DNA from 3 places in the Exiguobacterium sp. R-39 genome. Region 2 is predicted to be linked to each of the others. Evidence: riboswitches for the same ligand, from Rfam matches in the RefSeq annotation. Region 2 holds a riboswitch; each other region holds the start of a gene.
The links. Region 2 has a riboswitch for S-adenosylmethionine ahead of ACP26N_RS12540 (methionine ABC transporter ATP-binding protein). Riboswitches for the same ligand answer to the same signal wherever they lie in the genome.
Positions count from the first base shown of each region.

Region 1: another riboswitch for S-adenosylmethionine. It lies ahead of ACP26N_RS15760 (amino acid permease); the one in region 2 lies ahead of ACP26N_RS12540 (methionine ABC transporter ATP-binding protein).
Region 3: another riboswitch for S-adenosylmethionine. It lies ahead of ACP26N_RS14930 (Na+/H+ antiporter NhaC family protein); the one in region 2 lies ahead of ACP26N_RS12540 (methionine ABC transporter ATP-binding protein).

Region 1 covers NZ_CP187965.1:3,015,382-3,025,101, reverse strand. The annotation lists gene ACP26N_RS15770 (ketopantoate reductase family protein) at 1-566, shown strand, start outside; gene ACP26N_RS15765 (polysaccharide pyruvyl transferase family protein) at 766-2,184, shown strand; SAM riboswitch class I at 2,294-2,395, shown strand; gene ACP26N_RS15760 (amino acid permease) at 2,480-3,880, shown strand; gene mmuM (homocysteine S-methyltransferase) at 3,855-4,787, shown strand; gene ACP26N_RS15750 (MarR family winged helix-turn-helix transcriptional regulator) at 4,877-5,299, opposite strand; gene ACP26N_RS15745 (CBS domain-containing protein) at 5,486-5,941, shown strand; gene ACP26N_RS15740 (MFS transporter) at 5,957-7,195, shown strand; gene ACP26N_RS15735 (DUF1801 domain-containing protein) at 7,260-7,682, opposite strand; gene ACP26N_RS15730 (hypothetical protein) at 7,780-8,136, shown strand; gene ACP26N_RS15725 (ArgE/DapE family deacylase) at 8,385-9,542, opposite strand.
Region 2 covers NZ_CP187965.1:2,385,817-2,395,536, reverse strand. The annotation lists gene ACP26N_RS12590 (acetyl-CoA C-acetyltransferase) at 1-559, shown strand, start outside; gene ACP26N_RS12585 (acyl-CoA dehydrogenase family protein) at 556-2,340, shown strand; gene ACP26N_RS12580 (DinB family protein) at 2,416-2,871, shown strand; gene ACP26N_RS12575 (arsenate reductase family protein) at 2,908-3,261, shown strand; gene gcvH (glycine cleavage system protein GcvH) at 3,326-3,709, shown strand; gene ACP26N_RS12565 (thioredoxin family protein) at 3,811-4,089, shown strand; gene ACP26N_RS12560 (class I SAM-dependent methyltransferase) at 4,639-5,277, shown strand; gene ACP26N_RS12555 (S-ribosylhomocysteine lyase) at 5,281-5,745, shown strand; gene ACP26N_RS12550 (PLP-dependent cysteine synthase family protein) at 5,742-6,665, shown strand; gene ACP26N_RS12545 (bifunctional cystathionine gamma-lyase/homocysteine desulfhydrase) at 6,658-7,824, shown strand; SAM riboswitch class I at 7,884-7,989, shown strand; gene ACP26N_RS12540 (methionine ABC transporter ATP-binding protein) at 8,070-9,092, shown strand; gene ACP26N_RS12535 (methionine ABC transporter permease) at 9,089-9,720, shown strand, end outside.
Region 3 covers NZ_CP187965.1:2,852,128-2,861,847, reverse strand. The annotation lists gene ACP26N_RS14955 (CoA-disulfide reductase) at 154-2,601, shown strand; gene ACP26N_RS14950 (alanine/glycine:cation symporter family protein) at 2,811-4,256, shown strand; gene ACP26N_RS14945 (hypothetical protein) at 4,374-4,835, shown strand; gene ACP26N_RS14940 (aldo/keto reductase) at 4,930-5,742, opposite strand; gene ACP26N_RS14935 (hypothetical protein) at 5,900-6,100, shown strand; gene ACP26N_RS14930 (Na+/H+ antiporter NhaC family protein) at 6,144-7,451, opposite strand; SAM riboswitch class I at 7,530-7,633, opposite strand; gene ACP26N_RS14925 (metal ABC transporter solute-binding protein, Zn/Mn family) at 7,702-8,664, opposite strand; gene ACP26N_RS14920 (alpha/beta hydrolase fold domain-containing protein) at 8,843-9,720, shown strand, end outside.

The DNA of each region.
Region 1 (9,720 bases), 630 kb from region 2:
AACGTGTACTGGGCGGACTCTGCTTCATCGAATCAACGCTTGATGCACAAGGACACATCGTACAGACGAGTCCGTCCCATCATTTATTATTCGGTCCGTTACCGGGAACCCGGCCAGACCGTTTGGAAGAACTGAAGCAGCACCTAGAGGGGACACTAGCGCCGATTAAATACTCGGACTCGATTACCAGCGATATGTGGAATAAGTATCTGTTCATCACGACGTTTTCCGGTGTGACGTCGCTTTTCCGTTCAGCAATCGGTCCGATTCGTTCGCAGGAAGAAGGAATGATGATGATCCGCCGCCTGGCAACGGAAGCCAAAGAAGCGATGGAACGCCAAGGTGCTGTGTTCAGTGATGGGATTGAACAGATCCAACAGCAACAGATCGCACAAATGGATGAAACGATGAAGTCGTCCTTACAACGTGACATGGAGAAAGGTAATGAAGTCGAGTCAGCTCATTTGTTCGGCACACTTCTTTCGAAAGATGAAGCGACGCAAGTGATGTTGCCGGCGATTTATGCAAATCTCGAAATTTATCGTATGTCGAGAAAAGATGTTTAACTAGTTGTTATATAGGGAATGTTTGTTAGGTTGTATTGAGCCTATATTTTTCATAATCCACAATAATGTGTAATTTTCAGCTATTCGTTGACTTGCTGAATTGCATTCAACTATCCTTGAAAAGACAAGATGGTTAAAAAAGCAAAATATATTTTATATTTTTTAAATGAAAACAGAAGTGAGAGGGGAATTATTTTACATGAAACGTATTATTATCCGTGCGGGTATGACACCGTTTGAACAGTTCGACGCAGAATATTTGATGAAGCATAACTCAATCGGAGGGAACGTCGGAAACCTGATTTATCAATACAGTATTTTCCGCACCTTGATGACAGAGGGCACGACGATCACACCGGATTACTACTACTATGAAGAAGAGCGTGCAGATGAAATCAATGCGAACTTCGATTTATATGTCATTCCACTCGCTGATGCATTCCGTAAAGAATTCGTCCCGACACTTCGTAAATATACAAAATTGATTAAAAAACTAAAGATTCCGGTCGTCGTCATCGGTGTCGGTTTACGCGCACCGTTTGAAGCGAATTTAAACGACGGTTTCTCATTTGATGAAGACGTTAAAGCGTTTGTCAGCGCAGTTCTTGAGCGCTCAAGCATGCTTGGACTTCGCGGCGAAATCACATCAAAATATTTGACGCGTCTTGGTTTCCGCGAAGGAATCGATCACAAAGTCATCGGTTGCCCATCGATGTATGCGTTTGGTCGTGATTTGAAAATTCGTGAAACGAATATCACAAAAGATTCAATGATCGGTGTCAACTCGTCACGTCTTGCACCGCAAAACGTCCTTAACTTCATCACACGCGGAATGGAAGAGTACCCGAACCACTACTTCATCCCGCAATGGATGAAAGAGTTGCGTTTGACGTACACAGGAACACATCCGATTGCTGACTTATCCGTCACGAACTATCCGGTCAAGATGTCGGATCCGACTTACATGAACGACCGTGTCCGCTTCTTCTTAAACGCGCAGACATGGATCGACTTCTTGAAAGAAGCTGACTTCAGCTTCGGAGCACGTCTTCACGGTAACATCACGGCAACACTTGCCGGAACGCCAAGTATTCTGATTCCGAAAGATGCACGGATGCGCGAATTAACGGATTATCACCAATTGACACACATTTGGGCAAATGACATCACAGACAGCACACGCTTGTCGGATGTGATTGAGTCGGCTGACTTCCAAAGTCCGACACGTGTTCAAGCACGTAACTTTGATAACTTCGTGGAATTCCTGAATACAAATGATCTAGAACACATCTACAAAGAAACGAACTATCCGGAGAACGTTCCGTTTGATCGTGAAATGGCCAAAGCAGAGTTGCTTCCGGTCGTTAAACCGATCACAGGAATCAGTATCGAAGAAGCTGTTTCACGTTTTGAATCATACTTCCCAGCAGAAGAACAAAAAATCGTGGCAGCTCAAAAACGCGATAAAGCGAAAATGGCTGAAAAAGATAAGAAAATCAAATCACTTCAAGGCAAGTTGAACAGTCAAACAAAAGAAATGAAGCATCAACAAGGCACATTGAACCGGAAAGCGGTTCGCATGGCATTGAAGACAGCTGATTTGTTTGCGAAGAAATAAGCGACAGACGTCTTATACCGTTTTGGTGTAAGGCGTTTTTTTTTACATGATAAATTCTGAATTGTGTTGACAATTCAAAACAGGGTTGGTACTGTTATGAAAAATTACATTCTTATCCAGAGAGGTGGAGGGACTGGCCCTTTGAAGCCTCAGCAACAGGTCGAAAGATACTGTGCTAATTCCTGCGGGTGTTGTACCCGATCGATAAGCTTCCTTTGATTGTCGACCGACGCACCCATGCATGTGGGTGCGTTTTTTTTTAGTTTAACGAGAAAAAGAGGAGTGTGGAGGAGCAATGAAAGAAGGAACGTTTCGGCGGAAAATGGAATCCCGGCATATCGTCATGTTGTCACTCGGAGGTGTCATCGGGACCGGATTATTTTTAAGTACAGGCTATACGCTCGAGCAGGCCGGTCGGGTCGGCACGATTTTATCTTACCTGGTCGGAGCGCTGGCGGTTTATCTGGTAATGCTTTGTCTAGGGGAGCTGGCGGTACATATGCCGGAGACGGGTGCCTTTCACAGCTACGCGACGAAATATATTGGATCCGGAACAGGCTATACCGTCGCCTGGCTTTACTGGCTGACTTGGACGGTCGCGCTCGGTTCGGAATTTACGGCAGCCGGTTTATTGATGCAACGCTGGTTTCCGGATGTTCCGGTCTGGCTGTTCAGTGCTTTATTCGTCGTCATGATTTTAGGCATCAATGTCTTGACGGTCCGCTTGTTCGCGGAAGTTGAATTTTGGTTTTCTGCCGTCAAGGTGCTGACGATTTTAGTGTTCATCGTCTTAGGAACAGCAGCAATCGTCGGATTCTTGCCCCTTGCGGACGGCTCACAAGCACCGCTTCTCGCTCCGTTGACGGAGGGGGGCCTGTTTCCGAACGGAGCGTTCGCGATCTTGATGACGATGCTTGCCGTTAACTTTGCCTATTCCGGAACAGAGTTAATCGGGATTGCAGCAGGTGAGGCGGTCGATCCGAAACGGACGGTTCCTCTCGCCATTCGAACAACAGTCTTCCGGCTCGTCTTATTTTTTGTCGGGACGATCATTGTTCTTGCGATTCTGTTACCAAATGATTCAAAAGGAGTGCTTGAAAGTCCATTCGTTGCTGTGTTTGAACGGATCGGTCTTCCGTTTGCAGCAGACATCATGAACTTCGTCATCCTGACCGCGATTTTGTCAGCAGCGAACTCGGGTCTGTACGCCGCATCACGGATGCTCTGGTCTTTATCCGATCAACGGATGATTACGCCGTACTTTTCTAAATTAAATGCGAGCGGAGTGCCGATACGTGCCGTTCTCTTCAGTATGCTCGGTGGTCTGCTTGCCCTGTTCTCCAGCGTCTATGCACCGGGTTCCGTCTACATTGCGCTTGTCTCGATCTCGGGACTGGCAGTCGTCGTTGTCTGGATGAGTATCAGCGCCTCACAGTTCATGTTCCGCAAGCGCTATCTGCAAGAGGGGCATGATCTAAACGATTTGGTTTACCGGACGCCCTGGTATCCGTTTGTACCGATTCTGTCGTTTTTAATGTGTTTGGCTTCATTGATCGGAATCGCCTTTGATCCGACGCAACGGGTCGCCCTCTATTTCGGGGTTCCGTTTATCGCGGTCTGTTACATCGTTCATCATCTGACAAAAACATCATGGAAACGGAGTGTGGAAGATGTCAAAGAACAACAATCCAGTTGAACAACTGTTAAAAGAAAAACCCTATATTTTATTGGACGGAGCACTGGCGACGGAACTTGAACGCCATGGGAGAAATCTCGATGATCCGCTTTGGTCGGCCCGTGTACTGCTTGAAGAACCGGAACAGATTCACCGCGTCCATGCGGATTATTTTAAAATCGGGGCGGATTGTGCCATCACGTCCAGCTACCAAGCGAGTGTCGCCGGCTTCAGCAGCCGGGGGATTAAAGAAGAGGAAGCGATTGAACTGATGAAACAAACGGTCTATCTGGCACAGCAGGCGCGTGCGGAAACCGGACCGGCAGCGGATCACGCTTTGATTGCGGGATCGATTGGTCCTTACGGTGCCTATCTTTCGGACGGATCCGAATACATCGGTCATTACGGAGTCGACGATGCGCAACTTGAAGCTTTCCACCGTCCTCGTCTGGAAGCGTTAATCGCGGCAGGTGCGGACGTGTTGGCATTTGAGACGATTCCCTCCTTGCAGGAAGCCGAAGTGCTGTTCCGGCTGCTCGAAGAATTTCCGGATCAGTCGGCCTGGCTTGCCTTTTCCCTGCGTGACGCAACACACATCAGTGAAGGAACATCGTTGAGTGAGTGTATCAAGGCATTAGGGGAGCACCCGCAACTGGCGGCAATCGGCGCGAACTGTTTTCCGGCATCGATTGCGACAGAGTTCATCACGACATTAAAACAACTGACCGATGTACCGATTATCGTCTATCCGAATTCCGGTGAGCAGTATGATCCGGTCAGTAAGACCTGGTCCGGTGAAGCAGTGTGTACGGCTTTCGAAGACATTGCTCCGGAATGGTATGCCGCAGGTGCCCGGTTGATCGGCGGATGTTGCCGTACGACACCCGAGCAGATTGAGCGGATTCAACAGAAGGTGACAATCGGTTAACCGGAAGTCATGTCTAATAAGGACAAAAAAAGAGAGCGGAATTTTGCATCCGTCCTCTTTTTAGACTGATATTTCGTATTTTCAGAAACTCACCGTTCCCGTAACGCTTGGTTGAACTGTTTCAGCAACCGACCGAACGATTCGGCATCTTCATCCGGCCAGTCATGTAATAACCGTTCGATGCTCGTTAAACGGGCTGTCCGGTAAATTTCGAGCTCTTGTTGACCGTAATCTGTGATGTTGTAAAAGAAGGCCCGGCCGTCTGTCGGGTCTTTTATTTTTTCGACTAATTTTTTCTGATCGAGCGCAGCCGCTTGTCGGCTGACGGTCGAGACGTCGAGTTGCAACTCACGGGCAAGGGTTTTGACACCGACTTGACCGGAGTCGGATAACTGGCGCAAGAGTAAATAGGAAGCACGGTCCAGGTTCCGATTATCGGCCGTTGCCGTCGTTAAACGACGAATAAGAATCGCCAGTTCCAGTTCAATTGTTTCCAGGGATTGATTCGACATATTGTCACCTCTCATTAGCATTCATTGCCCTCATCATTACGCACGGGCTGTCCTCTGTCAATCAAAGGCAGGCTTCTTGACAGGATTATAGTTGTATTATACAATCATAAATGTTATTTAATTGTATCTTGAAACTTGTTGTTATGAACTTATTTTAATTACAGCGTCTGATGAAGGAGAATTCTGATGAAAGCTTATCAATCGATGAAAGAAACCGTCATTACGGTCAATGAACAGGATACGATCCGGACGGTAGTAGAACGTTTTATCACATCCGGTATCAGTGGGGTTCCGGTCGTCAACAGAGAGCAGGAAGTCGTCGGCTACATCAGCGACGGCGATATCATGCGGGCCATCGGCAAACATAAAGACATCATTGTCGATACGTTTTTATATGTCGATGTCATCAAAGGCGATGATGAAAACTATGAAGAGCGCGTCCGTCACATCCTGACGCGTCCTGTCATGGACATGGCACGCCGGAAAGTCGTGACAGCGACGACAGAAACCGAGATGGAAGAAATTGCAGCGACACTCGGTTCAAAACGAATTAAAAAATTACCGATTCTAAAAGACGGCAAGCTCGTCGGAATCATCAGTCGCGGTGACGTCATCCGTCATTCGTTTAAACAGTTTATTTAAGAAAGAAGGATTTATATGGCTCTTGCGGAAAAAACAACGACACTTGCGCCTGAAACAGTTCTATCGGAAAGCAAACACGGTTTACTGCATCAACCGATTGCTGTTTGGGCGGTATTCTTTGCCAGTATCACGGCATTCATGGGAATGGGGCTCGTCAATCCGGTCCTACCGACGATTGCCGAAAACCTCGAAGCATCAAAAAGTGAAGTTACGCTACTATTTACAAGTTATAACGCCGTCATGGCATTTGCGATGCTGATTACCGGCGCGATTTCTTCACGGATTGGTCAAAAGGGGACATTGATGCTCGGGATTGCGGTTATCGCAACTGTTGCCGGTTTTGCGTCACAGGCCGACAGTATTTGGACACTTGTCGCGTTACGCGGCGGTTGGGGACTCGGAAATGCACTGTTCGTCGCGACAGCACTCGCAGCGATTGTTTCCCTTTCATCCGGTGGAACAGCGAAAGCGATCATCTTATATGAAGCGGCAGTCGGTCTCGGGATTTCAATCGGTCCACTGCTCGGTGGAACACTCGGTTCGATCACATGGCGCGCGCCTTTCATGGGTGTTGCGACGATCATGGTCATCGCGTTCCTCGTGTTGTTATTCCTGATGCCGAAACCGGTCGCAACAGCGACACCAGCGAAAAAGATTTCATTGATTGCACCGTTCCAGGCCATGAAACACCGGTCTTTACTGACACTTGGAATCGTTGCAGCCTTGTATAACGTCGGCTTCTTTACGATCATGGCCTATGCACCGTTCGTCATGAAATTACCGGCAAAAGGGCTCGGCTTTGTCTTTCTCGGTTGGGGGATGTTGCTTGCTCTGACATCCGTGTTAACAGCACCAAAATTAAAACAATGGCTCGGAACAATCAAAGCAATGGTACTGATGCTGCTCTTGTTCGCCGTCTTGTTGTTATTAATGGGGATCTTTACCGAAACACCAGCTGTCGTCATCGTCTGTGTTATTCTTGCCGGGGCAGTGCTCGGGAATAACAATACTTTGATTACGACGGCAGTGATGGATGCAGCACCGGTCGAACGTTCGACGGCATCCGCTGCATACAGTTTCTTACGTTTTCTCGGGGCAGCCATCGCGCCATTCATGGCCGGTAAATTGGCTGAAATCTATAACGCCAACCTGCCGTTTTATGTAGGTAGCGCGTTCGTCTTACTGTCTGTCGTCATCATCGGGGTCAATCTCAAACACATTCGTCATATCGACACAGCAGATAGTGGACATTGATTTAAACAGCAAACGTCCCTTCTTTCGCCAAATCAGCGGAAGAAGGGACGTTTTTTTAGTAGTCTCAGGGTTTCGGATACGTCGTTTCCAAAAAAGCGACGGAATGGACAATCAGTTCCCTTAAGACAAGCAGGTCGACATCTGCTAGTTTATTGATATAGACACAGCTTTTTCCGCTCTTATGTTTGCCGAGACGCACCAGGAACTGCTCGCGCTCCGGACCTGTTGCGAAATAGAGGCTGATGTTCGCTTTGCGGGGCGAGAATCCGACAAGAAATGAATCGCCTTCATGTCCGGAAGAATATCGATAATGATAGTGACCAAATCCAATCATCGTGTCCCCCCACATAACGGCAGGATACCCGGTCATCTCTTCAAAAATCTGTCGTAATTGTTCACAGTCTGTCCGTTTTGACAATGGCGTGATCGTATTCAAAAAGCCATCGACGCTTTGATCCGTCGGTAACGTCTTTTGCTGATTAGTCATAAGAAAACCCCTTTCGCGAGTGGGCGACAGTCATTTCGATTCGATACAAAACCATTCCCCTGTCTGACAGGTATTCATTCAAAAAGAGGTGATTCTATTGAAACATATAATCTCGTTTGCAGGATATGATGAGACGATTGACTGGCACATCGTCGAAGTGAATCAAGCTTTGACTACATTGCAACTGGAAGTATGGCATCAAGAAATCAAGCTGCATCAAATGACGTTATCCTTTTCGGAGTATGACCGATTTGCCCGCGAATTTCGGATCGTTCATGAACAGTTATCGGGAATCGTTTTTTTTGAAAAAGGTGATTTTACATTTGAGCTGATTTACGACCGGCTCGGTCATGTCCGGATCGAATGGTGTCTTGCCGGTGAACCGAAACATGTCCTGCCGTCTGATCAGAGTTATATTGGGCAAGCGCTCGCTTTGATTGGTGTCTATACTTAAAAAGGGGCTGACTCAAAAGTCAGTCCCTACAAAGAAAAGGATGGCAGATTCTAATTCTGCCGCCCTTTTTTCATTTAAACAGGAATCACTCGTTTCACGCAACTCCTACAGGAAAAAGTGCATTTTTGCGCTGTCAGAGACAAACAAGACCCGCTTTCCTGTCTGAATCAGGCAGGGAAACTGGCTTGTGTCTCGCCTGAGGAAAGGGCGTGAAAAGATGAGAGATTCCTTTTTGAGTCGGCCTCTTTTCAGACATATGTTTTCAGGGCAAGACGCGTACACAACTCGATCGTTTCCGCATATTCCGACAGCGGAATCGACTCATCGATTTGATGCGCCAGCCGGAAATCGTGGAACGAAGCGACCGCAATCGGGAAGCTCCGGGCCGCCTGGCTGAACATCGCACCGTCCGTCCCGCCAGGAATTGCGACGCGCTGTGTCGGCTGCTGCCGGATTGATTCCATCGTGTCCGCGACAATCTGTAAGAACGGATCGTTCCGGTCCGTCTCACAGGAGGGGATGTCCTTGATGACCGTGACTTCCATCGAGAAGCTGTCGTCCTGTTGATGCAGCCGTTGATTGACTTCTTCGAGCGCTTGCAAGACCTGCTCCCGTCCAAAGCCCGGTATCGTCCGGATATCCATATAAAACGCAGCCCGGCTCGGAATGACGTTTGGTCCTTCACCGCCTGTGATTGACGTGATGGAAGCGACCACCGGACCAAGGTCCCGGTGACTGTGATCGGTGATTGTAAATCGGTCGGATTTGATTTCGCGGATGACCCGATATAAATCATCGATGGCATTTTTACCGAGTTGGGGCGAAGAGCTGTGAGCACTTTTTCCCGTACACGATACTTCAACACCGACGACCCCTTTTTGGGAATAGCCGAGATAACCGCTCGTTGGTTCCGTGATCAAGAGGGCGTCTAAATCATCGGCGTCACCACGTTCCGTTAAATGGCGAGCTCCGGTCATGCCGTTTTCTTCATCCGATGTAATCAGCAATTTCAGATGGTTTGGCAAGTCATAGCGTTGATTTAATTCAATCATCATACTGACCATCGCCATGACGCCGGATTTCATGTCGGAAGCACCGCGTCCGTAAATCCGTCCCTCCTCGATCTCGCCTCCGAACGGATCTTTCGTCCATTCGCTGATTTTAACCGGCACCGTATCGAGGTGACCGGAGAAACCAATCGTTTTCGGATGAGTGGCGGAAGCACCGGCTTGAATCGTAGCTACGAGACAAATCCGTTTCGGTGATACTTCAATCCAGTCGGTTTTGATGCCATGGGATGTCAATAACTCATATACATAGGTTGCGACGTTCTCTTCCCCGTCGAGTGGATTGGTACTTGGGATTTGTAAACAGCGTTGCAAATAAGTAATCGGTTCTGTAAGCATATTTTCTCCTCCTTTACTGTTCTGTTCCCGTTTCCAGGCAGTTGCGTGAGGTAAACGAATGCCCAAAATATTTAAAAGAACTGAATTTCTTAAACTTCAATCGTTTGAAAATGAACAAAAAAACACGATTCCTGATTCAGGAACCGTGCTGAACAGAAAACCGAAGCCGTTTAGCAAA
Region 2 (9,720 bases):
CGAACATGACGAAGGTGTCCGCGCTGATTCGTCACCGGAAGGTCTTGCCAAGCTCCGTCCGGCATTTCGTCTCGGCGGCAGTGTCACAGCGGGGAACTCGTCGCAGACATCAGACGGTGCAGCTGCCGTCCTGATCATGGAACGCGAAGAAGCGGAACGCCAGGGCCTGCCGATTCTCGGGAAGTTCAAATCGTTTGCAGTCGGCGGTGTCCGTCCGGAAGTCATGGGCATCGGACCGGTCGTCGCGATTCCGAAGGCACTGGAACTCGCCGGCATCACGCTCGAAGACGTCGGATTGATTGAATTAAACGAAGCCTTCGCATCCCAGTCACTCGGTGTCATTCGTGAACTCGGACTGAATGAAGACATCGTCAACGTCAACGGCGGCGCGATTGCGCTCGGTCATCCACTCGGGTGTACCGGAACGAAACTGACATTAACACTCTTGCATGAAATGAAACGACGGAACGTCCAATACGGCGTCGTCTCGATGTGTATCGGCGGCGGGATGGGTGCTGCCGGTGTATTCGAACTAGTTGAAGGAGGAACAGGACAATGAGCCAAACAACAAACGAATTGATTAAAGGTGGAAGTTTTGTACTGGATGAGTTACAAGCGGATCGTCTCTTTACACCGGAAGATTTTTCGGAAGAACACAAAATGGTTGGTGACATGACGGCGAAGTTCGTCGAAGACCGTGTCGTTCCAGTCCTCGACCGGATCGAAAAACATGAGTTCGAATTGTCGGTCGGTCTTCTACGCGAAGCAGGCGAGCTCGGCTTGCTTGGTGCTGATGTCCCGGAAGCATACGGCGGGTATCAAATGGATAAGATTTCATCGTCAATCATCACGGAGAAGTTTGCCCGCGGCCGTTCGTTTGCCCTCAGTTACGGTGCCCACGTCGGAATCGGTTCATTGCCAATCGTCTTCTTCGGGAACGAAGAGCAAAAACAAAAATATCTCCCGAAACTGTCGTCTGGTGAATGGATTGCGTCTTACGCGTTGACAGAACCGGGCTCAGGTTCGGATGCCCTTGGTGCGAAAACGACGGCTGTCCTAAATGAAGCCGGCACACACTATATCCTGAACGGGGAAAAACAATGGATCACGAATGCCGGTTTTGCCAGCCTGTTCGTCGTCTATGCTAAAATCGACGGTGACAAATTTACAGCATTCCTCGTCGAAGGATCGTATCCGGGTGTCTCGACCGGACTTGAAGAACAGAAAATGGGAATCAAAGGATCGTCAACCCGGACGTTGATCCTGCAAGATGCGGAAGTACCGGTCGAAAACGTTCTTGGTGAAATCGGTCGCGGACACGTCATCGCCTTTAACATCTTGAACGTCGGTCGCTATAAATTAGCAGTCGGTGCGGTCGGTTCATCAAAACGGGCAATCGACCTTGCCGTCCAGTATTCCAATGAGCGGAAACAGTTCAAGACACCAATCAGCTCATTCCCGTTGATCCAGGAAAAACTGGCGACGATGGCAGCGCAGACGTATGCGATGGAGAGCTCGGTCTACCGGACCGGCGGATTGTTCCAGGACAGTCTCGATCAGTTGTCGGAAGAAGAGAGCAAGGACGGCAAGAAAATCGCCGATGCGATTGCCGAGTATGCGATTGAATGCTCGATGAACAAAGTGTTTGCATCGGAAACGTTTGACTACGTCATCGACGAAGCGGTCCAGATTCACGGCGGATACGGCTTCATGGCCGAATACGAAGTCGAAAACATGTACCGTGATTCGCGGATCAACCGGATCTTCGAAGGCACAAACGAAATCAACCGTCTGCTCGTACCGGGCACGCTGTTGAAGAAAGCGATGAAAGGGGACTTACCGTTGCTCGCAGAAGCCCAGCGTCTGCAACAGGAAGTCATGAGCTTCATGCCGACGGAAGTCGGATCGGAACCACTCGACCGTGAACGTCATTTACTTGCGATGATGAAAAAAATCTTCCTGCTGACTGCCGGAACAGCCGTTCAGAAGTATCAGGACAAGCTCCAAGGCGAACAGGAAATCCTCGCAAACACGGCAGACATCATGAGTGCGATCTATGCATTGGAGTCAGCCATCGTCCGGACGGAAAAAGCGATTGTTGCCAAGGGCGTCGAGAAAAACGAATTGAAAATCCGTTACACGGAAGTCTTCGCACAACAAGCCTTTGAAGGCGTGGAGCGGGACGCGAAGGAAACGTTGTACGCCGCAGCGAGCGGCGACGAGTTACGGATGCTGCTGTCGGCACTGAAGAAGTTCAGCCGGTACCAGCCGATCAACTCGATCGGAACAAAACGTTTGATTGCGAAACGTTTGATCGAAGCGAACAAATATACAGTCTAAGTCAGGTTTACCGATTCGCCTTTGCAGGGAAAATCTCTGTAAGGGCGAATTTTTTCATTGAAGGAGGAAGCAAACATGCGACAAGAATTGACGGAACTCCAGTTTGCCATCGACTACTATAAATCACTTGAACGGCTTTCTGATGAAGAATGGGAATTACCGCTTGCCGTCGATAAGTGGACCATTCATGAATGTGTCAGTCATTTGTTTTTATGGGACCGGTACTATCTCGATCATGCCGTATCCAAGCTGCCGGATGAACGGTTGACGCTTGTTCAGACCGATTATGACGAGTTCAATCGCCTGGCGGTCGAATATGCCCATCATATCGATGCTCTCGCCTTATTGAAAAAAGCCATCGGTGTACGCCGGGAACTGGTTACGCTCCTCGACCGGCTGACGGACGAACAGTATGAGCGGACATATGAAGGGACATTTCAGCCAAAAGCGTTTGTCGACTCCTTCATTGCCCATGACCACCACCATCAGGATCAAATCGATGCAGCATTGGCACGCTTGAAACGGGGCTGACCAATCTGCTAATCTGAAGACAGAGGTGATGAAAAAATGGTAACGATGTACGGTTATCCAAAATGCAGTACGTGTGTCAAAGCAAAAAAAGCACTGGAAACGAACGGTGTCGAAGTTGACTACAAGCATATCGTCAATGAAACACCAAGTGCCGAGACGATTCGGGAACTTCATCAAAAGAGTGGCGAACCGCTGAAGAAGTTTTTTAATACGAGCGGTCAGTCGTACCGGTCGCAAGGAATCAAGGACCGTTTGCCGGAACTTTCCGAACAGGAGCAATACGAATTGCTTGCAAGTGACGGGATGTTGCTGAAGCGTCCGATCGTCACAGACGGACAAGACGTGACAATCGGCTTCAAAGAAGAACTCTATCAAGGAAAATGGTATTAAGAAGGCTAGTTCATTTGGTATACTGAATGCGTTAGTCCACTATAGATCACAGGGGGAATCGCAAATGAGTCAAGTCAAAGACAATCTACGTTATTCGGAAGAGCATGAATGGGTCGAAGTAACAGGAAACAAGGCACGAATCGGGATTACGGATTTCGCGCAACACGAACTTGGCGATATCGTCTTCGTCGAATTACCAGAAGTCGGCGATACGATTTCTGCCAACGAGCCGTTTGGTTCAGTTGAATCGGTTAAAACGGTATCCGAATTGTACGCACCGATTTCAGGGAAAGTCGTTGCCATCAATGAGTCACTGTCTGATTCCCCGGAACTCGTCAACGAATCACCATTCGAAGGTGCTTGGATGGTTGATATCGAAATCGAAGATGATGCACAAGTAGAAGCGTTAATGGACGCAGCTGCTTACAAATCGATGATTAACGAGTAATACTTACGGAAAAGGCGGCAAGGAAACGATATCGTTTCCTCGTCGTCTTTTTTTCTGTATACTGGCACAAGATAAAACAAAACAGAGGGGGAATGGAACGGATGAAAGAAGTCACACAAGTCCCGGAAAATGGTTTTTTGTATGTCTATGCACCGATGTGTGGGACATGCGCCATCGCCAGTCGGATGCTTGAGATCGTCGAAGCGACAAAAGAGGAAGAATGGATCGTGCAGGCAAACGGAAACTTCATTCCGGATTTTTTAGAGCAAGCGCAGGTCATGAGTGTGCCGGCATTATTAAAAATTGAAGAGAATCAAGTCGTATCAAGGCTTTACGCTTTTCAATCGGTTCAAAATGTCTTCGCATTCTGTGCCGAATAACAAGAGGAATCCGTCTGAGATTTCTCTTTACGCTAAATTGTCGGAATATTTACAATAATTCATTGACAATGCTAAATTATGAATGGTATATTCATATCAACTTCTAGAAATGCTTTTATAGGAAGTCTGGCAGAGATATGAGTTGGCTGTTGTTTTTCATTCCAGAACCGTTCAAAAAAATCCTGTGTTGTTTGCTTGTCTCCCCTTAAGTCGTCCCCCAAAGACGAAGCGGCGCAAGGAAACCATTCGGGATTCGAGCAGGAGGTCTGTCATGAGAGTCCAGTTCAACTGATATGTCGAAAAGGCGCCGCCCTCTGATACGACGAACGAAGAAGTTCGTGTCAGAGCTGGGTTTTCCTTCGTGGCATTTCTAACCACATTATTCGTGTTGCCGGTTCTCCGGCAGCGCCTTTTTTTTGTTTTCAAAAGAATTTAAAGCAGTCGTCTTGCCATTCGTAAATGTCCCTGCTACAATGCGATTAAGGTAAATTACTTTAATTCATATCCGATTAGTCGGAATTAAAAGAGAGATACGGAGGACGAACAGGCATGACAGTACGCTTTATGGATGTTTTTACAGAGTGGGCGTCAACATACGACGACACGGTAACGGGGCATGATCCGGAGTACAAAGAAGTCTTTCGTCGTTATGAAGAAATATTAGATACGGTCGCAACGAAAGCAGTCTCCCCGGTCGTTGAGTTCGGCGCAGGAACCGGTAACCTGACGCAACGGTTGCTGGAGCGACATGATCATGTCCTCGCCGTCGAACCGAGTCCGGAGATGCGGGATATTCTCACCAACAAGATTCCGGAACTTCCGGTGCAGGACGGACATTTCCTGTCGTTTACGGCAGATGATGCGAAAAGCTTTGTTTCGACGTATGCGTTTCATCATCTGACGGATGAGGAAAAGGGAGAAGCTGTTGACTTGATGGCGAAAATTTTGCCGCACGACGGAAAAATCGTTTATGCCGATACGATGTTTGTTTCGGAAGAAGCCCGCTTACAAACGATTTCTGAAGCGAAAGCCCAAGGATTTAACGGACTAGCAGAAGATTTGGAACGTGAGTTTTATCCACTGATTCCGGTGATGGAACAGATTTTTGCATCACGCGGATTCGATGTTTCATTTACACAATACAATCACTTCGTCTGGCTCGTAGAAGCCGAGAAAATGGGGGAATAAATCATGACACTCAAAAAAATGAACGTAGAAAGCTTTAACCTGGATCATACGAAAGTCAAAGCACCATATATTCGCGTTGCCGGATACAAAGACGGTAAAGTCGATCAAGTCGTTAAATACGACATCCGCTTCACGCAACCAAACGTCGAGCAAATGCCGATGCGTGCAATGCATACACTCGAACATTTACTTGCAGAAAACATCCGTAACTATTCGGACGATGTCATCGATGTCTCGCCAATGGGTTGCCAAACAGGTTTCTACATGGCGATGATGAACTTTGATTCGGTCGAAAAAATGAGCGAGCTTGTTGAGAAAACATTAAAAGACGTCTTAGCAGCAGAAGAAATTCCAGCGCAAAATGAAGTCCAATGCGGATTCGCAAGCGCCCACGATCTTAAAGGAGCGAAGCACTATGCCGAGAAAATGCTTGCCGGTCGTGATGAATGGGACATCGTCTTCGGATGATCGCGAAATCAGTCCGCGACCTCGTCGGAAATACGCCGCTCTACGAGATTACTTCATTCGATTTGCCTGCTGGTACGCGGATTTTGGCGAAGCTCGAATGGATGAACCCTGGGGGCAGCGTCAAAGACCGCCTTGGCATTCAACTCGTTGATGCCGCGATCGAACAGGGATATGTGACACCAGGTGGAACGATCATCGAACCGACTGCTGGCAACACCGGCATCGGTTTGGCGCTCGCCGCCAAAAAGTATGATTTACAGGTCATCTGTGTCGTTCCGGAAAAGTTCAGCCAGGAGAAACAGACGTTGATGCGGGCACTCGGCGCGACTGTCGTCAACACACCGACTGAGCTCGATATGCAGGGCGCGATCGATAAAGCCAAAGAACTCGGACAAACGGTTCCGAACAGTTATGTTCCGCTTCAATTCGAAAACGAAGAAAATCCGGTCACGTATCAGCGGACACTTGGCCCTGAGCTGATGGCGGAACTGGATCAGATTGATTGGTTCGTTGCCGGATGCGGGTCAGGCGGAACGTTTGCCGGAACAGCGGCCTATTTAAAAGAACGTCTCGGGACGAAAGGTGCAATCGTCGAACCGGAAGGCTCGGTCCTCAACGGGGGACCAGCCGGACCGCATAAGACGGAAGGTATCGGAACGGCCAAATGGCCAAGCCTCGTCTCGCGTGACTTAGTAGATGAAATTCATACGATTTCAGATCATGATGCCTTCACGAAAGTCCATGAATTGGCGGCTCGTGAAGGATTGCTCGTCGGCAGTTCAGCCGGTGCAGCACTCGTAGCAGCACTTGATCTGGCACATCGTTTTCCCGGCAGTACCATCGTCACCGTCTTCGCCGACAGTGCCGAGCGGTATTTAAGCCAACAAATCTTTGAAAAGGTGGACGAGACACATGCGTAAAAAGACAGCATTGATTCATGGAGGAACAGGCGTCGATCGAGCAACAGGTGCCGTTACACCCCCGATTTATCAGACAAGCACATACAAACAGGAAAAAATCGGTCAACTAAAAGAAGGCTACGAGTATTCACGGACAGCCAACCCGACACGGACGAGCATCGAACGTCTGATTGCCGATCTTGAAGGCGGCGCACGTGGTTTTGCCTTTGGATCAGGAATGGCAGCGATTCATGCCGTATTCAATCTGCTTGAGTCAGGCGACCATATCGTCATGACAGATGACGTCTACGGTGGTACATTCCGTCTGATGCAACGTGTCTTACCGAAATTCAACATCCAAGTGACATTCGTCGATACGACGGATCTTGCCGCAACGGAAGCTGCGGTTCAAGACAACACGAAGATGCTGTACGTCGAAACACCAACGAACCCGTTGTTGAAAGTGACGGATATCGCAGCTGTTTCTGAGATCGCAAAACGCAACAACCTGAAACTTGTCGTCGACAACACGTTTGCGACACCATACCTGCAGCAACCACTCGCACTCGGTGCAGATATCGTTCTTCACAGCGCGACAAAATACATCGGCGGTCACTCGGACGTCGTCGCCGGACTTGTCGTCGTCAACAGCGACGAGCTCGGAGAAGATCTTCATTTCATCCAAAACTCGACCGGCGGTATTCTTGGACCGCAGGACAGCTTCCTGCTCGTCCGTGGTTTACGGACGCTTGGTATCCGGATGGATGCAATCGAAGAAACGTCACACGATCTCGTTCAGTTCTTACAGGAACAGGATGTCGTCTCATACATCTTTTATCCGGGACTGGCATCACATCCGGGTCACTCGACACAACAGAAACAGGCGACCGGTTTCGGCGGAATGATCAGTTTTGATGTCGGTTCAGCAGAAAATGCGGAGAAACTCGTCGAAGCGACACATTTCTTCACATTGGCTGAAAGTCTTGGAGCGGTCGAGAGTTTGATTTCCGTTCCGGCACGGATGACGCATGCGTCGATTCCAGCAGAGCGTCGCGCAGAACTCGGAATTACAGATGGTCTCGTTCGGATCTCGGTCGGTCTTGAAGACGCGGAAGACTTGAAAGAAGATTTGGCACGTGCTTTCAGTCTGCTTCAACCGGTTTCAGAAAAAACTGTTTGACAAGCAAAATAACCCCTGCTAATATTCAGATTATATTAAAAATAACTAAATACCGATAACTCTTATCGAGAGTGGTGGAGGGACTGGCCCGATGAAACCCGGCAACCGCGGAATTTATTCCGAAGTGGTGCTAATTCCAGCAGACGATTGTCTGCAAGATGAGAGCAAATGGTTTTGTGTACTGAAAAAGTGCGCGCGTTTGCTCTAAAACGTGCGCACTTTTTTTATGTTTAGGAGGGACCGTATTGATTCGCTTACAGGATGTAGGAAAGATTTATCGCTCGAAGCGCGGATCGGTTGAAGCCGTCGTCAATGTCGACTTGTCAATCGAGCGCGGTGAAATTTTTGGAATAATCGGTTATTCAGGGGCAGGGAAATCAACACTGATTCGTTTGCTGAACATGCTTGAAGCACCGACGAGCGGCTCGATTCAAATCGACGGTGTCGAAATGACGACGCTCAAACCGAAAGAATTACGCGGCGTCCGCAAAAACGTCTCAATGGTATTCCAGCACTTTAATCTGCTGTGGTCACGGACCGTCGAAGAAAACATTATGTTCCCGCTTGAACTCGGCGGTTATCCGAAAGCCCGTCGCAAAGAACGAGTTGCTGAACTGATTCAACTCGTCGGACTCGACGGACGCGAAGGTGCTTACCCGTCGCAACTGTCAGGTGGACAAAAACAACGGGTCGGGATTGCCCGGGCACTGGCATCCAACCCAGATGTCTTACTCTGTGACGAAGCGACCAGTGCGCTGGATCCGAAAACGACGGACTCGATCCTCGAGTTGCTTGTCGACATCAACAAAAAATTAAAACTGACAATCGTCTTGATTACACATGAGATGCACGTCATTCAGAAAATCTGTCACCGGGTTGCCGTCATGGAAGCCGGGAAAATCGTCGAACAGGGACCGGTCGCAGAAGTGTTCCGTCACCCGAAACAGGCGATGACAAAAGAGTTCGTCAAACAATTGACGTCACCATCTGAAAACGAATTGACGTTTGCGAAATTACGCGAACGCTACCCGACCGGAAAAATCGTCCAGCTGACGTTCGTCGGTTCGACGGCGGAAAGTCCGATCCTGGCCGAAGTCATGAAAGACTCGAACTTATTATTCAATATCATCGGCGGAAACGTCGGACAGACGCAGGACGGGGCACTCGGAACGCTGTTCATTCAGCTGCTCGGGTCGGAACAGGAAGCACAAGCGGTCATCGCCAAACTTCAAGCGAGTGACGTTGAAGTGGAGGTGGATCACCGATGAGTACATTTTTTACAGATGTGGATTGGGATATGGTTTGGGAAGCAACCCGCAGTACCGTCTATATGACGGCTGTTGCAGGACTCGCGACGTTCGTCCTCGGACTGGCGATCGGTCTGTTGTTATATGCGACGAACGAAGAATTGTTGTTTAAAAACCGGACACTCTATTCCGTACTCAGCTTTTTAGTCAATATATTCCGCTCTATCCCGTTTATCATTCTATTGATTCTGTTGATCCCGATCACGAAAATCATCGTCGGGTCATTCTTAGGACCAACGGCTGCATTACCTGCGTTAATTCTCGGTGCAGCACCGTTTTACGGCCGGATGGTCGAACTGGCACTTCGTGAAGTCGATAAGGGTGTCATCGAGGCAGCTGAATCGATGGGCGCAACGAAGTTCCAAATTATCTATAAAGTCCTGATTCCGGAAGCTTTGCCGGCAATCATCTCAGGAATCACCGTTACGCTTGTCGCACTCGTCGGTTACACGGCAATGGCCGGGTTAGCCGGTGGTGGTGGACTGGGAGACATGGCCTTCATCGAAGGATTCCAGCGTTCACAAAATAACATCACCGTCATCGCGACACTGTTGATTCTTGTCATCGTCTTCATCATTCAAATTATCGG
Region 3 (9,720 bases), 470 kb from region 2:
TTGCAACTAATGTCCGTTATCATCGAAGGAACAATTTTAATCTGAAGTTCCGACAAGTTTGTGAATCAACGAACAGATAACTTGAAAAGATATACCTGAATGGGTATATTGGTACACATAGAACATTGGAGATCATTGGAGGAGGAAACCGGAATGAAAACGATCATTGTAGGTGGAGTAGCTGGTGGAGCAACTGCGGCGGCGCGATTACGTCGATTGGACGAAACAGCAGAAATCATTCTTTTAGAACGTGGAAAAGAAATTTCTTTTGCAAACTGTGGACTTCCGTACTATATCGGAGACGTCATTAAAGACCGGAATAAATTGCTGGTTCAAACTCCGGAAGGGATGAACGCACGCTTCAATCTGGACGTCCGGAATTTATCGGAAGCGATTCGGATCAACCGCGAGCAAAAAACGGTGACGATTCGTAAAGTGGATACGGGAGAAGAATATGACGAAACGTACGATCAGTTGATTTTGTCACCCGGCGCAAAACCGATCCGTCCAGGCATTCCGGGGTTAGCGGAAGCAACAAATGTCTTTACGTTACGGAACATTCCGGATACCGATAAGATGCGTCAGTATGTCGACGAAGCGCGTCCGGCACATGCGACGGTCATCGGCGGCGGATTCATCGGTCTTGAAATGGCGGAAAACTTAGTCGAACGCGGAGCACGCTTGACGTTGATCGAGATGTCGGATCAAGTCATGGCACCGGTCGATCCGGAAATGGCAGCCATCGTTCATGAACACTTACGGGCGAAAGGCGTCGAGTTGATTTTAGCGGACGGTGTGTCACGCTTTGAAGAAGCGGGGAACCGTGTGGTCTTGACGAGCGGAAAAACGATTCAGACAGAAATGAACATCTTATCCATCGGGGTCATGCCGGAAAGCAACTTGGCTTCGGAAGCTGGACTGAAGCTCGGCATCAAACAAACGATTCAAGTCGATGAGACGTTGCGGACATCTGATCCTTCCATCTTTGCGATTGGTGATGCGATCGAAGTCAAAGACTATATTACGGGGGAACCGGTTCATGTCCCGCTGGCTTGGCCGGCAAACCGTCAAGGACGTCTCGTCGCCGACATCATTGCCGGACGAGATGTCCGTTACACGGGGACACTCGGAACAGCAGTCGCAAAAGTGTTTGATTTGACGGTTGCTGCAACCGGAAACAATGAAAAACGTCTCCGTCAGTCAGGACGCCGTTATGAAGCGATTCACCTGCACCCCGGTTCACATGCCGGCTATTATCCGGGAGCGAGTCCGATTTCGATGAAACTGTTATTTGATCCGGTGGACGGAACGATTCTCGGAGCACAGGCGATTGGGATGACAGGTGTCGAAAAACGAATCGACGTTTTGGCAACGGCGATTAAAGGTGGACTGACAGTACTTGATCTTCCGGATCTTGAATTGTCGTATGCGCCTCCTTATAGTTCAGCAAAAGATCCGGTCAATATGGCAGGTTACATTGCCTCGAATATCGTACTCGGAGACAGCGAAAACGTTCATTGGCATGAGATTGACCAAATTGTCGCGGACGGCGGATTATTGCTCGATGTTCGCGAACCTTCGGAAAATGAACTCGGTTCGATTCCGGGATCAGTCAACATCTCATTACCGACGTTACGTCAATCGCTTGACGAATTGCCGAAAAATCAGACGATTTACGTGACGTGCCAGGTCGGACTCCGTGGATATGTCGCGAGTCAATTGCTGAAACAGAACGGATTTACCGTCAAAAATTTGAGCGGCGGTTATAAGACGTGGGCGACGGTCAACCGTGACCGCGAAGCGAGAAGTCAAGTACAGGAGGAAACAGCTGTGACGACGATAAAAAGTGAGCCGAAACAAGTGGCGAAAGAACAGATTACGTTACTCGATACATGCGGTTTACAGTGCCCGGGACCGATTCTGGAGCTGAAAACGAAAATTGATCAATTACAGGACGGGGATCAAGTCTTTATTAAAGCATCCGATCCCGGTTTCCTGCCGGATGTTCAAGCGTGGGCAAAAAAATTGGGGCATACCGTCCACACGGCGGAAATGAATAAAGGCATCGTTGAAGTCCTCCTTGAAAAAGGGAATGCTACGAACCAACCGGTATCATCAGTCGCCACAACTGCCGATGATGCGACGATGGTCGTATTCAGCGGCGATCTTGATAAAGCACTTGCATCATTCGTCATTGCGCAAGGGGCACAGGCGATGGGGAAACAAGTGACGATGTTCTTTACGTTCTGGGGACTCAATGTCATCCGTAAACCGGATGCACCTGCCGTCGACAAGGCACCGATGGAACGGATGATGGGAATGATGATGCCGAAACATGCCGGTGATCTCCCACTTTCGAACATGAATATGGGTGGAGCCGGTCAAAAAATGATGAAAAAAGTCATGAAGGATAAACAGGTCGATGCTCTAGAGACGATGATGGCGAAGGCTCAAGCAGCCGGTGTCCGGATGATTGCCTGCACGATGTCGATGGATATCATGGGGATTAAAAAAGAAGAGTTACTCGACGATATCGATTACGGCGGTGTCGCAAGTTATCTTGGAGCGACAGATGGTTCGAACCTGAATCTGTTTATCTGAGGCAATTCAATTACCGAGGGACTGACCCAAACGTCAGTCTCTTTTTTTGTGTGAAATCTAACATTCGATGTGAGGTTTGAGTTGTGAAACTCAAATCATATGGGTTATCGGGTATTAAAATGAATTTGATTTTCTAAAATTATTTTCGTATCATAGAACACATGTGAAAAAAGGTTACATGATTGAGGCTTATATAAGGAGGAATACCTGTGGAAAAACAACTGATGGATTTAATCGGTAGTATTAATGACTTGTTATGGTCGAGTGTCTTGATCATCTTGTTGGTTGGTCTGGGAATTTATTTTACAATTCGAATGGGGTTCGTCCAGTTTCGGATGATTCCGGAAATGTTGCGGCTGTTGTTCCAAGGAACGGATAAAGGGAAAGATGGTGTGTCGCCGTTCCAAGCCTTCGCCATCAGTACAGCGGCACGGGTCGGGACCGGCAATATCGCCGGCGTCGCGACAGCCATTGCGCTCGGTGGACCGGGTGCTGTCTTTTGGATGTGGTTGATTGCCTTAATCGGTTCCGCTTCAGCATTCGTCGAGAGTACGCTCGCTCAGATTTATAAAGTACGTGACGAAAAAGCTTGGCGTGGCGGTCCTGCATATTACATGGAAAAAGCGCTCGGACAACGCTGGCTTGGCGTCGTTTTCAGTATCTTGATTACCATCTCGTTTGGATTCGTCTTCAACTCAGTCCAGTCCAATACGATTTCATTATCGCTTCAAAGTCAGTATGGGGTAGATAAAACGTGGATTACAGTTGGACTTGTCCTGTTAACGGCACTCGTAATCTTCGGCGGTGTCCGGAGTATTGCGACGGTGTCAGCCTTCCTCGTCCCGATTATGGCAGGCGGATACATCTTGATTGCTCTCTACATCATGGTGACGAACTTAGAGGTGTTACCGAACGTATTCGGTCTGATTTTCCAGGAAGGATTACTCGAATTCAAAACACTTGCCGGTGGAGCAATCGGAGCAGCGGTCTTAAACGGAATTCGTCGTGGTCTTTTCTCAAATGAAGCCGGTATGGGTTCAGCGCCGAATGCTGCTGCGACGGCAGAAGTGTCCCATCCTGTCAAACAAGGGTTGATTCAATCGTTTGCGGTTTTTGTGGATACACTGCTCGTCTGTTCTTCGACAGCAATGATTGTTCTAGTCAGTGGTGTTGCGACGCAGGATGCGAGTGGAGCACCGGTCGCCGGAATCGATTTGGCGCAAGGGGCACTCGCTTCTCAGGTCGGTCCATTGGCTACTGCATTTATGGCGCTTGCGATTTTCTTGTTTGCCTTCAGTTCGATTGTCGGAAATTATTATTACGGTGAATCGAATATCAGTTTCATCAATGACAATAAAAAAATCATGATGGTGTATCGTGTCATCGTCCTCGGCATGGTTGTGTTTGGTTCGCTCGTTCAAACGGCGGGACTTGTCTGGGCGCTCGCGGACATCTTCATGGGCTTGATGGCAATCGTTAACTTGTATGCAATTTTCCGCTTATCCAAAATTGCGAAGCTGGCACTCGATGATTATTTAGTACAACGTAAAAATGGTCAGGATCCCCGTTTCCATAAAGATTCGATTCCGAATCTTCCGGGGAAAGAAACGCTCGAGGCGTGGCAGGATGAAGACCGGAAAGAAAAAGCCATTTAATATGAGAAGGATCAGAGTCATCTGGTCCTTTTTTTATTGGTAGAGATTTTGATAATCGTCATTAAAGCGATGTGAAAATGGGAATACTAAAAAAAACGACCGGAAAGGAGGGGGAGGATGGAAAACGTACATTATGTTCGAGTCGCGGATGCCGTTTGGGATTCGTTTGGAGATGATCCCCACATCATCATGGACTGGATTTTGTTTATCCATGAAACACAACCCGATCATGAGCAATTATTCGCACTCGAAGAGACGACCCCACTGTATCAGTTGATGAGCCAAATCGATATCTTCATTGACCAGGAAACCCACTATAATTTGGGACGGGCGATTGTCGGGGAAGAACTAATCGTCAATGAGGAGCATGCGGCAATCGTCGGCATCCTTCCCTTACCGCTACTCATCATTTCGTCGGAGGTCATGCGTAATTTTGATCGACGGGCACTGGAAGTGATTTATCAGGAGGCCGGCCAGCAAGGTGATTTCGATGAGGTTTGGGAACAATTCGGGAATCTACGCGCCTATTTTCACCAGGCGGAAGAAGCGCAGGATACGATTCTCGTCTATTATGTATAGGGCTTTCCTTGTACAACTCCATTATATAAGGACATAGAAAAAGAGAGGGGGATGTGACATCCGCCTCTCTTTCCTGTATGTGTAAAGTCAATGCTTAAAAGTCGATTTCGTCTGGATCCGGTCCGAGACGAACATCCGTTGCCAAACGATCAATCTTCTCGAGATCATCTGCGTCCAGTTGGAAGTCAAAGACGTCAAAGTTTTCCGCAATGCGTTCAGGTGTGACCGATTTCGGAAGCGCGACAATACCGTTATCCAAATGCCAGCGCAAGACGACTTGTGAAGGAGATTTACCGTGTTTTTCTGCAATTTCCTTGAAGTCATTGATTTCGAGGAATTTCCCTTGCATGAGCGGGCTCCACGCTTCAACTTGAATGCTATGGTCCTGTAAATATTCATGCAGTTCGTGTTGCGGAAGTTGCGGATGAAGTTCGACCTGATTGATCATCGGTGTCATTAATCCTTCTTCAGCAAGTGTATCGAGGTGATGTTCTTTGAAGTTCGACACGCCGATGGCTTTAATTTTCCCGGCTTCGTAAAGCTCAACCATCGCTTTCCACGCTTCGATATATCCTTCAACCGGCCAGTGGATCAGATAGAGATCAAGGTAATCGGTCTCGAGACGTTCAAGTGACTCGGCGAAAGCTTCCTTAGTGCGTCCGGCACGAATATCATCGTTCCATACTTTAGACGTTAAGAAGAGATCTTCACGGTTCACGCCGCTTTCTTTAATTCCTTTGGCGACACCACGTTCGTTTTTGTAAACGGCAGCCGTATCAATATGACGGTAACCGACACGAATGGCTTCTGCGACGGCAGCCGGTGCTTCCGTCTCTTCGTCGACTTGCCAGACACCGAATCCGATTTGTGGAATTGTGACACCATTTGAAAGTTTTGCGTATTGCATGTGTATACTCCTCCTTTAATGAAACGAGAATATGGAATTGCTCGTTTAGTTTAGCATGAACAAGCAAGAACGTCCGTTTCAACGCTCAAGGGAGGAAAAAGCCGGTTAGAAAGCGAAAAGAGGAGGGTAAATCTATAAAGGAAACGAGGTGTATTTTATGAAACGATCTGTTAAAAACGTACCAAAAGGTGTTTGGGCCGGCCTTGCAGCCCTGTTAGGGACACAAGCGACATGTTTGTTCCTTGGTGCACGGAAGACAGGACGAAATCCGTGGGTCTGGGGAGGCGCAGGACTGATTCAGTTCCCGCTTCCGGCGATTGCGTATTTCATTCTCAACCGCCAAGACCAGAAAAAATAAGTCAAAACAAGACCTATCGCAAAAGCGACGGGTCTTGTATTTTTTACGAAACATTTTTTTTACGCACATCAGCTGTTTTTCGACGTGGGAAGCCGAAGACGATGGCAAGAGATCCGCAAACGAAAAGCAGGAACGGATAAAACAGATAGGGAATCAGTTCCGGGGAAGCCGTTTTCGTTAATTCCGCTGCAATCAGCAACTGGGCTCCGTACGGGATGATTCCTTGGATACCGCACGAGAAGATATCGAGGATACTGGCGGATTTCTTCCGATCAATATCATACGTATCGGCGATTTCCGCAGCGAGTGGTCCGGCGACAAGAATCGAAATCGTATTGTTCGCTGTCGCGAGATTCGTTGCACTGACGAGTGCCGCCATACTGAATTCCGCGCCGCGGCGTTGTGAGATTTTCCGCGTCAGGGTTTCTTTCAGATAAGCAATCCCGCCGTTAAAGGTGATCAGGCTGACGAGTCCGCCCATTAATAACGTCAAGATCGAAATTTCTGCCATCCCCATCAATCCTTCAGACATCGACAGGACGAAGCCGCTTAAGCCGAAGCTTCCGTCCATCATACCGATGATACCCGTCAAAACGGTTCCGCCGACTAAGACGAGGATGACGTTGACACCAAACAAGGCGAGGACGATGACAGACAGATACGGAATCAATTTATAAAACTCAAACGCTTTTGCTTCGACGACGTCTCCTGTACCTGAGACGAAAGCCAAGATGATGACCGTCAGGATTGCTGCCGGCAACACGATCATGAAGTTGGTTCTGAATTTGTCGCGCATATTGGTTTTTTGCGTCCGGACTGCTGCGATCGTTGTATCGGAAATGAATGACAGGTTATCACCGAACATTGCACCGCCGACGACAGCTGCCGCGGCAATCGCAACATTGACACCTGTTGCTTCATGAATTCCGAGAGCAATCGGGGCAAGTGCGGCAATCGTACCGGTCGAAGTCCCCATCGCCATCGAGATGAAAGCAGCGATGATAAACAACCCACTCATTAAAAGAGAAGGCGGTAAAAATGTCAGCGACGCGTTGACGGTCGCTTCGATGGCGCCAATCGCATCGGCCGTTCCGGAAAAGGCACCGGCAAGTAAGAAAATAAAGACCATGATCATGATGTCCGGATTTCCGGCACCCGTTGCAATCCGTTCCACGGTTTGATTGATGCTGCCTTTCGTTGTGACCGCCGCAAAAATCAAGGCAATCAAAGCCGCAATCAGAATCGGGAATTTGTAGAAATCATCGTAAAAAATACCGGCACCGATAAAAAGAACTAAAAAGACAAGTAACGGTAGAAGTGCCCATTTGTTCGGTGTAATCGTCTCGTTCATAAAACCACTCCTTTTCTACAAGTACAAAAAAAGACTCCTTCGCAAGAAAGAAGGAGGTCTTTACTGAAAAAGACGCTCTTCTTATCTCTCAAGCCGCAGCTTGCTGGATTTGGCACAGTACGATTTAATCGTCCGCTGCCGAAACATCATCGGGCCAGTCCCTCCGTCTCTCGCGATAAAAAGAAGTCATTTAATTGTCTGAAATACGTTTTCTACCGTAACGTATCTTTTACTGCATGTCAACACTACTTCACTGAAGTGCTTGTTTGAGCGTCGTCACATTTTCATTCATCAAGTCAAAATACGAGGCATTCTGCTGTTCTTTCGTGACGGACTCCAGATTGTGGATCGTAATCGCTTCGGCTCCGATTTCCTGTTGGATGACGCGGGCGACTTTAGGAGAAACCGTCTCCTCGAAAGCGATATACTTCAAGTCATGCAATTTGGCTTCTTTGACGAGAGCAGCCAGTTGCTTTTGGGAAGGCTCGTCCGACGGAGAGATGCCGGCAATCGGCAATTGCGAGAAACCGTATCGTTCGGCTAAATATCCGTAAGCGGCATGCGTGACGAGCAATTCTTTTTTCGAGCCCTTATCGACAGCCTGTTGCAGATCTTGATCGAGCTCATCTGCCTGCGTATCAAATTCAGCCAGGTTTTTTTCAAACGTCGCTTTTTTATCCGGTACTTCTTTTGCCAGTGCCGTCGAAATCGATTGGGCCATCATTTTGGCATTGTTCGGATCGAGCCAGACATGGGGATCGTATTTGCCGTGATCATGTTCTTCTTCCGTGTGTTCGTCAGCATGATCATCGTGTCCTTCATGTTCGTGAAGCGTGGCGTTGGCTTCGAGTAAGTCGATTCCTGTGCTTGTCTCGACGAAACGGACATCATTGCCTTTCAGACTGGCTTTGATTTTTTTCGAGTACGGTTCAAGCGTCGTACCGGTTAAGAGGAACAGATCGCCTTGTGCGATTTCTGTCAGTTGTTTAGACGTCGGCTCGTACGAGTGCGGATCGGCACCGGGAGGGACAATCATCTTGACGTCGATATCTGTTCCGCCAATTTCCTTGGCGATTGCCGCAGTAGCGAATGTCGATGTATACACCCGAAGCTTTTGATCGGTCGCATCTTGATTGGATTCGGAAGAACCGCAGGCAGCAAGAAAAGCAGCGCTGGCAAAGGCAACCGTGAAAGCTGAAAGTAATTTTTTCATATGAATAAACCCTCCAAAAATTATTAAAACGTAATTATTCCGATTTGAACCTTTTCACTATAACGAATCCAAAACGAAGCGTCAAGTATAAGTCGGGGAAGACGTTCGGCTTCTAAATAAATCGGGTAGATGACTAATAAGAGATCAGAAATCGAGAGTAAGCTTTGGAGGTGATGAGGTGAAACGGGAAACTGCTTGGCTGATGGGAGGGGCGGCAATTTTAACGACAGCCGCAGCCGGAGCGAGCATCTGGAACAACTATGGTGCTTTATTACGATGGACGGAACCGGCGCTTCCACTGTCGGAAGTCCAACTCGCACCCCGGACGATTTTGTTTAAAACCGTTAATCAGAAAGAACTAAAGTTGGATTTATATTATCCGCCGGGTGATGGTCCTTTCCCGGTCGCGATTTATGCGCACGGGGGAGCCTTCGTCAGAGGGAACCGGGATGACGTCTTTTGTTTTACGCCAATCGTCGAGCGTTTCCTGGAACTCGGCATCGCCGTTTGCAGTATCGATTATCGCTTGTTTGAGGACGGCAGTTATTTTCCGGATAATCTGGAAGACGTTCGGGATGCACTTTGTTTCTTAAATCAGGAAGCCGACGATTTACGGATTATGCGGGGACGCATGGTGTTGTGGGGAGACTCAGCCGGTGCCGCGTTAATGCTGACGACGGCACTTGCCCCGATGGAATTCATCGGCGAACAAACAGCCGAATGCCTCCCGTTGATCAGTGGTGTCATTGCCCTGTATCCTCCGACGAACTTCCTCCTGTTCAAGTTCATTCAAACGTGGATTGCCCATATTAAGTTTTACGGAGGAGGGCGGGACGAGTGGCGGGAACTCATGACACGTGTTTCGCCGGTAACACATTTGACAGCAGACTCACCACCGATCATGTTGTTGCACGGAAAAAAAGATCCGATTGTCCCATTTACGCAAGCGCTCCACTTCGTTGAAAAGGGAGCCGATGTCGGAGCCGACGTCCGGCTGTTTTCCTTCCCGAACGGCACGCATTCCCTGGCGAGCTTTACCCAGACCGAAAATCCGTT